Regions from separate parts of the Sporomusa termitida genome, predicted to be linked through region 2. Evidence: riboswitches for the same ligand, from Rfam matches in the RefSeq annotation. Region 2 holds a riboswitch; the other holds the start of a gene.
What was found. Region 2 has a riboswitch for ZMP and ZTP ahead of SPTER_RS03250 (L-lactate MFS transporter). Riboswitches for the same ligand answer to the same signal wherever they lie in the genome.

Region 1 (6,564 bases), 1.9 Mb from region 2:
TTTTTTAATACCTGTATAAGTTGCCTTACGACACGATTGTGTCTTAAGGCAACGCCGACAGGTGCTTTGCCATAGCGGGTACAGGCGCCTGTGAGCTTTATCCTTACACGGGAATAGGCAGCAAAGGAAAAGAAGGCAAGAAAACAATCAGGCAGGAGCGACTTGTCACTGTCCGGCAGTATAGGAGTGGATTTATGAAACAAGAACAAATTAAACAGTTAACTCAGAAACTTTTGGCTTGCGGCTATCATTCCTCCCAGATCAGGCACATCATCAGCGAGGCTGTGGAGAGTGGTACAGCGGACACTGGCAGTTCACAGGAGCAATTGATTATCGAGGCCCTTGAAAGCTATGTGGAATTTGGCAGCAAGTGCAAAAGGACGGGAAACCGTAAATAATCGGACCCCATAACGCGCATCGCCGGTAAAGCAATTCGCTTTAGATAGGGCGCGAGAGCGTGTGAGTCAAAGTCCGGGTTGGCGACAGACTCTGAGGCTGACGTGTACGAGCACGTCAGTTTTTTCTTTGGGCTTTACTACGTTTCCGGCCTGGATAAGACCGGGAACAAAAAAACGCCTGCCGGGCGGGTGCGCTTCGATGCTAAGATGAAGGTACGTCTTCATGTACAGGAATTTGTTAATTTATTGTAGAATTACATCTTCAGGGGAGGTAGGTAGATGAAATGTCTGATCTGTAATAAAGCTATGCCGTTTGACTGTACCTGCGCCGATATGGGGAAAAGAATCCAACTTGTCAGGGATGCCAAACAAATGGCTGTTTCTGAGGAATTTTTTAAAGAGTTCGCCCAAAGCAAGCTTATGGTAAATATTGAATAAATGGTCGCAGACCGTCCGGACAGGACAGTCTGCGACCATTTATCAACAATCAGTGCCGAAGAAAAAATCAGAGGCAGTCATTGACTTCAATCAGGTATTTTGGTACAATTTGCGGGGAATTTCTTGCAATGAATCGGGTGCTGGTGAGCAGTAGGAGGATTTAACCATGAGCAGAGAAAAAATGCTGAATAGAGAAATACTTGTTCCTGCTATTAAAAAGTTTTGTTCGGTGCATTACAAAGACGTTACGGTTTCGGATTTGCTTCACAAAGGGGGGCACCGGCACCGCGTGGAAATAGAAGCTGATGGTATGGCCTTTTATGTTGATTTTCATTTCAAAGCCAATGGCAGTACTTCGATTGATATATCCAGTGGACACCATATAGATAAAAAAAAGCAAATTAAAGAAGCTATTTTAGGTGAGCCTGCATATTTAAAGTTATTATGAAAAAGATTCTATGTAGGGTTTTCCTGCCAAAAAATCGTTTTTTATAATACCATTCAAGCTATAGGTAATCTGGCTTAGCCAGGAAGCAATATTCACTTCCACCAGCAGGATATGCTTCGGAACTAAAACGGGGATAGACGAAAGATTGGCAATACCGGTAACCCCCGCTTCTACCAGCTTGTTGGCAACCTGCTGGCTTTTGCTTTGCTCCACCGCCATAATACCCATAATAATATTTCGCTGCTGAACAATAGCGTTAATATTAGCAAATGATTCGGTTGCCAATTCCGAACCGCCGCCGACAGGTACTCCCGGATTGTCTTTTTCCAGATCACAAACTGCGGCAATATGAATTCCCGGCGGGAAGATACTGCTGGCTGTGAGCAGGGTTAAGGCCGGCATGCACGACCCGATGATTACTGCATTCCACGCAGCTCTGTAACCCAGGATCTGTTCAATCCGCCATATCATGTAGTGAACCCGGTAACCGACTCCTTTTGTGCCGAACTCTCCAAAGTTACCAAGATCTTTGCGGACAAGCGAAGAGGGAACACTCATGCGTCGTCCCAGGTCTTCGGAGGTACAGATGATTTTATCTTCACTACGCAGTTGCAGCAAAATTGCATAATATTTTGCTATCCTATTAATGGTGCTTTTCGGTATTTCATTTTTGGCAAATCGCATTTTACACAGCCTCCTTGATCTAATTACAACAGCTAAGAATAAGCCCGCTTATCAGAAAAATATACTTCACAATATTTGGACGATTTTAAGTGGTATGTTGGCTATAAAGCCAGCCAAGCAACCAATGCATAATAAAACGTTACTAAACAAAAAAAACGTCTGAACAACAATTATTGTCCAGACGGTCGACTGTGATCTGAAAACTACGCTTCATGTGGTAAACTCCACTAATCCGTCAGTCGCGTAATTTTATATTATACTATATCAACTATAACATATTAACTGAATTTGGTCAAATCTATGTTTTGCCTAAAACGGCTTAGCAGCAATGCGCGAATATGGACGCCTGACCATCAAAACTTATGAGCAGGGGCTGTCCGGTTCTGGCCGTTACTGATGCAGGCTGCGGGATCCCGCAGATATGCTGGCCAAGCTAGGCACGCCGTTTTTGACAACCACAGCGCATGGCACCGGTCTTGGGCTACCGGATTTGCTATAGTATTACCTTACCATACCTCAGCATAAGCAATATTCACATAGTATTCTTCCAATTTAGTTTTGTGGTTTTTCTCCATTGCGGACAATTCCTGAAATATTTTTTTCTGACCCGGGTCGGCACTGGCATTGGCAAAATCGGCATACATGTTCATTGCCTCTTCTTCATTTTTCATTGCCAAAGCAATCGCATCCGCCGGTTTCATAGACAGGGAAAGTTTTGGTTTGTCTACCGTTTCGGAGATCTTGTAGTCAGCAGACTCGTGAAAATGCAGGCTGGTACAGTTTCCGGCCAGAAAACCGGCCAGAAGTTTTTGATGGCCCTGCTCTTCGGCTGCCAATTGGCTGAACATTTTTTGAATGACAGTGTCGGCTGCTCTTTCCGAGACGCCTTTGTAAAACTCGTAAGCATCCGCTTCATTGGCGATAGCCAGTTTTAATATTGCCGCATATTCTTCCTGTGTCATGCTAAAAAACCACCCTTCTGAATTTAGATAGTATAGTTAAATATTACCAAAGCTACTGTTATTCTATCATGTTGCCTGTTTTTTTAGCAACTGGGTTTAACAGTAGTTCAATTTATTTTTGTAAATGTAAAACCTTGGCGTTGGCTGCCGCCGCCGCCGTTAGCTACTCAGACCTAAGGCGCATTGACTTAACCGGAGCTGTTCGTGTAAAATATTTACAGAAAACGACTGCCGGCCGGACCGTTTCAGGACTGCCAGCAGCATTTAGTCATATCCACCCGGCCATCGGCGGTAAATTCGACACCTTCGCCCTCCAGCAGCAGCCGTTGCACATCCTGGCCGCCAAATATAAAGCCGGCAGCAAGCCGGCCATCTTTAAAAACCACCCGGTGGCAGGGGACCTTGCCCTGGTACGGATTGCGGTGCAGTGCATAACCAACCGCCCGGGAAGCCCGCCAGCTCCCGGCCATAAAAGCAATTTGGCCATAAGAGGCTACTTTTCCTTCCGGAATTAAACGAACAAGTTCATAAACCTTAGCATTAAAACTCATAAAATCACCCTGTATATTTATTATCTCTTCTATTATATACCACCATAATACCCCGGCCAATGTAAAATTGATCTATAACCGTAGTTAGAATCTGATAACAATACTCTGTCAAGAGGAGGCAACTATGGAACAATTTAGCCTGGACACCCCCCAAGAAGGGTTTATCGATATTACCGGCAAGGTGAGGTCCCTTGTCCGGCAAAGCCGGATTACAGCAGGCCTTTGCCAGATATTTGTTCCTCATACTACAGCCGGCGTAACTGTTAATGAGAATGCCGATCCGGATGTGGCCGCCGACATGCTGGCAGCCTTGGCGCAAATGGTTCCTAAGCTGGCCTATCGCCACCGCGAAGGCAATTCCCCTGCTCATGTTAAAAGCTCACTGGTGGGTTGTTCGATCACGGTGCCGGTTCTGGATAATAATTTGCGCCTGGGGACCTGGCAGGGAATTTATTTCTGCGAATTTGACGGGCCGCGCCGGCGTTGTGTTTGGGTGCAGCTGATAGGGGGATAGCATGCTGCATACAAGCCAGCAATACATTCGCAGTGTCCAGCTGCTGCGGCATAAGGTCGCACGCTTTGATGTATATCCGTTTTGTTTGCCCGCTGTTGCTGATCTGCAGGAACTGGGCTTTCACCCCAGATAACCTTTATTGTCGGCGACAATGGCACCGGCAAATCAACCTTGCTTGAGGCTATCGCGGTTGCCTGGGGTTTTAACGCCGAAGGCGGAACCGTTAATTTTAATTTTACTACCCAGGCTTCTCACTCTGAGCTCCATGAATACATCCGGCTGGTTAAAGGCACGAAACGCCCCCGGGACGGCTTTTTTCTCCGGGCCGAGAGCTTTTATAATTTAGCGACAACGATTGAACAACTGGATTCGGCCGGCGGACCGGGAGGGCGGATCATTGCTGCCTATGGTGGCAAATCGCTGCATCAGATGTCACATGGCGAATCCTTTTTTGCGGTGTTTCAAAACAGATTGGGCGGCAACGGGCTGTACATTCTGGATGAACCGGAAGCGGCCTTGTCCCCGGTGCGGCAAATGGCGCTGCTTACGCGTATGCACGAACTGGTTCGGCAGAATTCGCAGCTTATTATTGCCACCCATTCGCCGATTATTATGGCCTATCCCTACAGCCAGATTATACAGCTTACGCAGTCCGGCATCTGCCGGCTGGAGTATGAGCAAACAGAGCATTATTCCATTATGAAAGAGTTTACGAATAACCGTAGTAAAATGCTAAAGATCTTATTGGACGAGTAAGTAGATAAAAGAACTGCTCAGTTTATTCTCGGCAGTATTTTATTAAGGGAAAAACAGCGTTTCCCGGCCCAAGAAAACCCTGCGGAGCAAATGCCTCGCAGGGTTTTCTTACGGCAGAGCATGACAGTATATAGCAGCACGACGGTTTGTGAGACTGTATGATTAGCCATCTTTCAGCTTGGTGCAGCCTGTAAATGTTTTCAGTTTCCGGTAGAGCACCGTGCGGCAAATACCGAGGCGGTTGGCGGCTTCGCCTGTACGGAAGTTGCAGGCTTTTAAAATGCTGTAAATATATTGTTCCTCAAACTGATGCATGGCTTGTTTTAGTGAGCCCTGGCCTTCAGCGGCTATGGCAAACTGGGACTGCTTCAGCTGCCGGCCGGCAGCTGACAAGGTTAGCGGAATCTGAGCCGGCTTATCCTGCAGGCCCAAAACGATGTATTTTTCTACAGCATTACGCAGCTCTCTTACATTTCCCGGCCAGTCATAGCTCTGGAAGGCGGCCAGCACACCGTTGTCCAGGGCGATGTTAAAATTATATTTTGCATTAAACTTTTTTAAAAAGTGCAAAGCCAGCACCGGGATGTCTTCCGGTCTTTCCCGTAACGGCGGCAGCACTAAATCTACGACATGCAGGCGGTAATAAAGGTCTTTGCGGAATGATCCATCCTCGGTCATCTTTTTTAAATTCTTGTTTGTGGCGGCAATCAGCCGGAAATCGCTGGTGAGATTAACACAACTGCCTAACCGGCGGATTTCGCCTGTCTCCAGTACCCGCAACAATTTGGACTGCAACGGCAGGGGTAATTCAGCAATTTCGTCCAGGAATAAAGTTCCCCCGTCGGCAGCCTCTACTACGCCGATATTGCCCTGGGTATTGGCACCGGTAAAGGCGCCTTTATTATAGCCAAACAGCTCGGCTTCGGCCAGTGATTCCGATAAGGCCGCACAGTTTACGGCCATAAAAGCGCCGCCGGCGCGATTGCTGTGGCGGTGGATATAGCGGGCCAGCACCTCTTTGCCGGTGCCTGATTCGCCGTAAAGAATGGCCGGACTGTCTAATCTGGCCACATTTCCAGCCTGATTCAAAATGTTTTTCATAGTACTGCTTTCAGCAACAATATCCTCTGCCGTGGAGCCGGCAATATGTATATTATGCTTCAGAGCCGGGCTGTTTCTTAAGTTTAAGCCGGCACGGGGGTTCTTCCTGTCAGCTGAGGTTGCAACACAGGTTGTTACCAGATATAGCAATTCGCCGTTAGGACTAAAAACAGGCTGGCTGATAGCATGGGTTTCGATTTTAAATTTTGTTTTAACCAGGCCTTGTTCAACGCATTTATTTTTGGCGGCACGTAAGGTGTAAGAAGTATTAAGTGTACCGTTATGTATAAGTTCGCTAAGATTTAGATTCAGAAGCTGCTCCATCGGTACGCCAACCGTTAAGGCGGCCTCGGTATTGGCGATAAGTAGATTCCCATTCTGATCGGTAACAAAGATGATTTTGGGTTTGGGAAATGCAGATGTTCTTTCATACCCCGGCTGGATTGAGGTAATTGAATTTTGCGGCATAGGCAACCTCCCCTCCAAAGCAATTGATAATGCGGTTTTTCTAATAGTACGACGTTGTATAGACAAATACCTCCTATAATTCAAATTATTTTGAAATTTTAAGCTGGTGTTTTTGTATTTTACGTCTCACCGTATAGATAAAGGAGATTTTTACGACAATAAACCAGGAATGTTGATTCAGTGAGCTGCAATCCTGGCCGGGCTGCTCGATTCTCGGAAAATACGGGCGATAAAAAATAGTTAT
Region 2 (6,564 bases):
AATCATTCCTTTGTTGTCAGTCCGGAAAGTAAAACGGCTAATGATCTCCTGCTGGATGTGCGCGCTGCAGAAAGCTTCCGGACATCGCCGGTCAAAGAGGCCCTGAATGTGCCGCTCCCTGTTTTGCACGACTATTTGCGGGAATTGCCCCGCGACAAGCGCGTATTGGTCATTGGCGACTCTGCTGTGGACGGGGCCTATGCCGTCTTTGTTTTACGCTTGCATGGCATAGACGGCTGGCTGGCAAAAAGCAGCCAGGCAGCACGCGGCTGCCTGTTGGCAGAGGCTCATGAAAACCAGCATTGACAGGCGTTAATACCGCTAAAGGATGGCCCTGTGGCCATCCCTTTATGCATTGTTTCCGGCATGCCATAACCCGGGGAATTAATTCTGACAGCTATGCTTAAAACCACAAGAGGGAGGATTCGCAAATTGAAAATATATAGCCTTACCGTACTGCTTATCGCTTTACTCCTGACAATCTTTTCCGCTGCCGCTTTGGCCGCCGGTCAGGAATTCATCATTATTAATGCCAGTGATTCCGACCTGTATGATTTGTCGATTATGCCCGCCAACAGTACCGCCCGGGGGCCAGACACCTTAAAAGGGCAAGAATTACTAAGCGGCCGCAGTATACGTGCTCACTTTCCCAATTATGATCCCCGCGTTTTGCAGTGGGATATTGTGGGCCTTACCTGTTGTGGCGAACAACTGAAGTGGCAGCAGCTCGATTTAAAGGCAACGCATAGTATCACCTTACGCGCCGGCGGCCTGGCCGAACTGAAATAATGCTACGTTATAGCCAGTCCTCGTATCACGCTTATCTACCGGGAGGATCATATGCAGATTACTAAAATGAAATGGATCGCGGCCATTGTACCGGCAATCTGCATTGGCCTGTTTGAATTTGCCAGGCACAAATTCCTGCATGTTATTTCCATGGATTGGGGCAATGTTTTGGTCGCGGTATTGACAGGCATCATCTTTATTTTGTTTTCTCACGGCATTTTTGCCTTAATGGAAAACCTGTACGGCAAACTGCAGCAGGAAAAGCAAGAAACTGCCGTATTGCAGGAACGGTACCGGATCGCCCGCAATTTGCACGATAGTATCGCCCAGTCACTATTTTTTATGAATGTAAAAATAATGGAGATTGAAGCTGCCTGGAAAAACCAGCAGGAGCCCCTGTCAGCAATCAACGAATTGCGGGAAGCCATTCGTTTTGCGGATACTGAACTGCGGCAGCATATTTTTGCGCTGCAAACAGTTGCCTTGGATGATAATATCAATCTTATCACCGCCATTCAAAATCATTTGCGCCAGTATGAGGCCCAGACCGGCGCCAAAATAGATTTCATTATCACTTGTGACAACGAAATTCCCTTTAGCGCGTATGAGCGCAAACAGTTATTTCATATTTTCCAGGAATTATTATTCAACATTCGCAAACATGCCGCGGCAACGCAGGTGATTGTCAGTTTAAGCGAAAACAACGAAGCTTTTACTATGACCATCGCCGACAACGGCAAGGGCTTTGTAGCTGCCGACAACCTCCGGCAAAAGCAATCTTTCGGTTATAAAATGTTGGAGCAGGATATCCGCTCAATTGGCGCCAGTCTCACCCTCACCAGTATTCCCGGTACCGGAACCACCGTAACGGTTACAAAAACTAAAAAAAGGAGCTATCGTCATGACCATTAAGGTGTTAATCGTTGACGACCATCTGTTGTCCCGTAAAGGAATTGCCAGCATTCTTTCCGCCAATTCCCTGTTTACAATTATCGGTGAGGCAACCAATGGGACAGAAGCACTGGCCAAAGCAAAACAGTTGCTGCCTGATCTTATTCTTATGGACATTCGCATGCCGGGTGGTGGCGGACTGGAAGCTACCGGTATGATTAAAACCGCCATGCCGCATATAAAAATTATTATTCTCAGTGTATCCGACGATGTCCAGGACTTTTTCGAAGCTATTAAAAGGGGAGCCCAGGGTTATCTGCTCAAAAATATGGAGCCTGAGTACTGGCTAGACTATATTATCAGTATCGCCCAGGGGGAAGCACCGATCTCCCGGGTGCTGGCGACCAAAATCCTGCAGGAATTCGCCGGACAAAAACAGACGGTCCTTGACCACAGGCTTACCGAACGGGAACGCGAAGTCCTGCAGCTGATCAGCCAGGGCCTTGGCAATAAAGAAATCAGTGAAAAATTATATCTCAGTGAAAGCACGGTAAAAAACCACCTGCGTAATATCCTGGATAAATTACATTTGCAAAACCGGATGCAATTGATTGCCTTTGCTTATAAAAATGGCCTGATTGTTAGTTAAGCAGCGACAACCAGCCCAAAGAATCACTCTGCCTGCAAAAAAAATATATTATTCAGCCATATTAAAAATATTCAGGCTTATTTGAAAATTATCATTGACAAACCGGATCTATCATGTTATTATATTCACATAATCGAATAAATAAATTGCATGACTGACGGTATTAGTGGAGTTCACCACATGAAGTGCAATTTTTTCGCAGTAACGTCGACCGTCTGGACAGCATTTTATATTATGTCCAGATGGTTTTTTTGTTGTTTAAAAAATTCCTTGTTTTGAAAGGGGGGGACGGTCAAAAAACTTTGTAGTTTCAGCTGCTTGAAATAAACAAAAAGGAGTTGGTTCTGGCGAAGGAAGTATTGTTTATAAAGGTACCTCAAAAGTAAGAGTGCTTCACCGGTATCGGTCGTACCAGTGAAGCATAGACAGTCACAATAAACCGTTTAGCACAGGGTTTATTTGCTATGCCTAAATTTATTATACGCCTAGTTTTTTTGTTTTTCAATATCGAAATCTGTACAATCACCTGATTAAAAGAAGTGCAACGATAGAAAGGGAGGTAAGAGCCATGAGAAAAGAATTACAGAGCGTCCCCAACCGGTGGCTGATAGCCAGCATGGGAACCTTGTTGCAGCTTGCGCTAGGGACGGTCTATGCCTGGAGTTTCTTCCAGCAACCGATTATGGCCGCAAACAACTGGACTAATTCCCAGGCCGCCTGGGCCTTCAGTCTGGCTATTTTCTTTCTGGGATTGGCGGCTGCCTGGGGGGGCATTAATCTCCCCAAGTACGGCCCGCGAAAGCTTGCGATGACCGGTGGCTTTCTGTTTAGCCTCGGCTATTTTGTTGCTGCCTATGCACTTTATACGAAAAGCCTCATGCTGCTTTATGTCGGCTATGGTTTTATTGGCGGCATAGGCCTGGGCCTTGGCTATGTAACCCCGGTGGCAACTGCCGCCAAGTGGTTTCCTGACAAGAAGGGCCTTATTACCGGCATGGTTGTGATGGGTTTTGGCTTCGGGGCCCTGATTATGGCCAAGCTGCTGGCTCCCCTGTTCATGTCCATAACCGGCGATAATCTGGTGCTGGTATTCTCTTATATCGGCGCAGTTATGCTCATTATCACCCTGCCGGCCGGCTATTATCTTGTTAACCCGCCGCCGGGCTTTGTCCCGGCAGGTTATTCGCCGCCGATAGTCTCTGCCGGCGCGCAGGCGGCTGAGGATACGATTACCGCCAAACAATGCATTTTTTCCGGCAAATTTCTGATGATGTGGACCGTATTCTTCTTCAATATTATTGCCGGCATCATGTTTATTGGGTTTCAATCCCCCCTGCTGCAGGATCTATTGAAAAAGACGATGGACCCGGCTACGCTGTCTGACCCGCAAGTGGTTGCCGGACTGGCTGCTGCCGGCGCCACGTTGATTGCCATCAGCTCAATTTTCAATGGTCTGGGGCGCTTCTTCTGGGGGGGCCTGTCAGATAAGATCGGGCGGGTACAGACCTTCCGTTACATTCTTGGTACTCAGTTAGTGGTTTTTCTTGCCCTGTTATTTGTTGATAATCCAATGGTCTTTGGCGTACTTGTCTGTTATATCCTGCTTTGCTATGGCGGCGGCTTTGGCTCCATGCCGTCCTTTGTGCTTGATGTCTTCGGGCAGAGGCTGATGCCTGTTGTTTATGGTGCCATTCTCACTGCCTGGGGCTGCGGCGGGATCGTAGGACCGCAGATTGTGGCTTTCCTTAAAGATAATTTTGCAAGTCAGGCGGCCCAGTATACCTTTGTGTCCGCTGCCGTACTCCTGCTGCTGGGTCTGCTTATTACGCTCGTATTGAACAATAAGAAATTTACTCTTAAAAAAGATGCTCAGCCATCCATTTCAGAAGCTGCAGGCAATTGATGATATAAGCTGCAGACAGTAAACCAATGTGTAGTTAAAAAAGAGGGGGATGTATTTTTATGGCTTGGGATCCTACAGTATTGAAGGACTGGCAAATAGCCGAAGCGGCAGAGGGGAATATCCCAACTACCGCCCAGTACCAAGAGATGATGGGGCTGCAAAAAGATGAAATAATTCCTTATGGTAAAACGCCGAAGATTGATTTCCTGAAGGTGATCGACCGTCTGAAAGATAAACCGGACGGCAAATATATTGAAGTAACCGCGATCACGCCCACCCCCTTAGGGGAAGGCAAGTCAACCACTTCCATCGGCATTATGGAAGGCCTGGGCAAACGCGGTGTGAATGTGGGCGGCGCCCTGCGTCAGCCTTCCGGCGGGCCGACTATGAACGTTAAGGGGACTGCGGCCGGCGGCGGTAATGCCCTGTTAATTCCGATGACCGAGTTCTCCCTGGGCCTGACCGGGGACATCAACGACATAATGAATGCGCATAATCTGGCGATGGTCGCCTTAAATGCCCGCATGCAGCATGAGGCCAATTATACCGATGCCGAGCTGGACAAACGCGGTCTGAAGCGGCTGGATATTGATCCGAAAAATATTGAAATGGGCTGGGTGCTGGACTTTGCCGCCCAGGGCCTGCGTAATATCCTCATTGGCCTGGGCGGCAAAAAAGACGGCTTTATGATGCACTCCAAGTTTGGTATCGCCGTTGGCTCGGAATTGATGGCGATTCTGGCTGTGGCCAGAGATCTGGCCGATATGCGGGAACGGTTCAAACACATCGTGGTTGGCTATAACCGCCAGGGTAACCCGGTTACGACCGGCGACCTGGAAGTGGACGGGGCCATGACCGCCTGGATGCGCAATACCATCAACCCGACCCTGTGCGCCACCGTGGAAGGGCAGCCCTGTTTTGTTCATGCCGGCCCGTTTGCCAACATTGCAATCGGTCAGTCCTCGATCATAGCGGACCGCATCGGCCTGAAGTGCTTTGATTATCATGTTACCGAGTCCGGTTTTGCCGCCGATATCGGTTTTGAAAAATTCTGGAATGTAAAATGCCGCCTGAGCGGTCTGAAGCCAAACGTCTCGATCCTGGTAGCCACTGTACGCGCTTTGAAGATGCATGGCGGCGGCCCCACCGTAGTACCAGGGCGGCCGTTGCCTGATGAATACACCCGGGAAAACCTGGGCCTGCTGGAAAAAGGCTGCGAGAACATGGTGCATTTGATCAACATGATCAAGAAGTCCGGCGTCAAACCGGTTGTATGCATTAACGCCTTCTACACCGATACGCCGGCCGAACATGCCCTGGTCAAGAGAATTGCCGAGCAGGCCGGCGCCCGCGCCGCGGTCTCGGAGCATTGGTTAAAGGGCGGCGACGGTGCCCTGGATCTGGCCGATGCGGTCATGGATGCCTGCAAAGAAGAAGTCGACTTCCAATACCTCTACCCGTTGGAAATGCCGCTGCGGCAGCGGGTTGAGCGGATCGCCACCGAAGTCTACGGCGCTGACGGCGTGGACTGGGCGCCGCTGGCCGAAGAGAAAGCCAAGAAGTTTGAGTCTGATCCTAAATATGCCGACTACTGCACAATGATGGTTAAATCGCACCTGTCCCTGTCGCATGAACCAACCTGGAAAGGCGTGCCCAAAGGCTGGCGGCTGCCGATCAGAGATGTATTGGTTTATGGCGGCGCCAAGTTCCTCTGCCCGATGGCCGGCGCTATCAGCCTGATGCCGGGCACCAGCTCCGATCCTGCCTATCGCCGCATTGATGTTGATGTTAAAACCGGCAAGGTCAGCGGTTTATTCTAATAAGTGCAAGAATAAGCAAATTCACAGCCTTGAATTTTATAAACTGATGAAAAAATAAGCGCTCTGCAGCAGCTGCTGCAGAGCGCTCTTTTTTATTCTCTTTATTATTCCTCGCCAAACAGCGGGGTTGACAGATAGCGTTCACCGGTGTCCGGTAAAATGACAACGATGGTTTTGCCTTTATTCTCCGGACGTTTGGCCAGTTCGGAGGCCGCATGAAGGGCCGCGCCGCTGGATATGCCGACAAGCAGTCCCTCGCTGGCAGCCGCATCTCTTGCCGTCTGATAGGCTTCATCTGTTTGGACGGTAATGATTTCGTCAATCAGGCCGGGTTTGAACACATCAGGCACAAAACCGGCGCCAATGCCCTGAATTTTATGGGGACCGGGGTTGCCGCCGGAGAGTACCGGCGAGTCTGCCGGCTCAACAGCAACGATTTTTAAGCCGGGTTTGCGGTCTTTAAGGACTTCGGCAATACCGGTAATCGTGCCGCCTGTACCGACGCCGCCGAC

Region 1: it holds a riboswitch for ZMP and ZTP, as region 2 does, so the genes downstream of both, SPTER_RS12515 (redox-sensing transcriptional repressor Rex) here and SPTER_RS03250 (L-lactate MFS transporter) in region 2, are expected to answer to the same signal.

The regions. Positions count from the first base shown of each region.
Region 1 covers NZ_CP036259.1:2,638,473-2,645,036, reverse strand. The annotation lists gene SPTER_RS12525 (hypothetical protein) at 195-398, shown strand; gene SPTER_RS24740 (hypothetical protein) at 678-836, shown strand; gene SPTER_RS12520 (hypothetical protein) at 1,003-1,284, shown strand; gene SPTER_RS12515 (redox-sensing transcriptional repressor Rex) at 1,279-1,968, opposite strand; ZMP/ZTP riboswitch at 2,137-2,221, opposite strand; gene SPTER_RS12510 (ferritin-like domain-containing protein) at 2,475-2,930, opposite strand; gene SPTER_RS12505 (MGMT family protein) at 3,176-3,481, opposite strand; gene SPTER_RS12500 (secondary thiamine-phosphate synthase enzyme YjbQ) at 3,606-3,995, shown strand; gene SPTER_RS25785 (hypothetical protein) at 3,997-4,128, shown strand; gene SPTER_RS12495 (AAA family ATPase) at 4,167-4,751, shown strand; gene SPTER_RS12490 (sigma-54 interaction domain-containing protein) at 4,914-6,320, opposite strand.
Region 2 covers NZ_CP036259.1:730,436-736,999, reverse strand. The annotation lists gene SPTER_RS03270 (rhodanese-like domain-containing protein) at 1-306, shown strand, start outside; gene SPTER_RS03265 (hypothetical protein) at 433-789, shown strand; gene SPTER_RS03260 (sensor histidine kinase) at 841-1,701, shown strand; gene SPTER_RS03255 (response regulator) at 1,691-2,329, shown strand; ZMP/ZTP riboswitch at 2,470-2,557, shown strand; gene SPTER_RS03250 (L-lactate MFS transporter) at 2,898-4,232, shown strand; gene SPTER_RS03245 (formate--tetrahydrofolate ligase) at 4,292-6,052, shown strand; gene cysK (cysteine synthase A) at 6,157-6,564, opposite strand, start outside.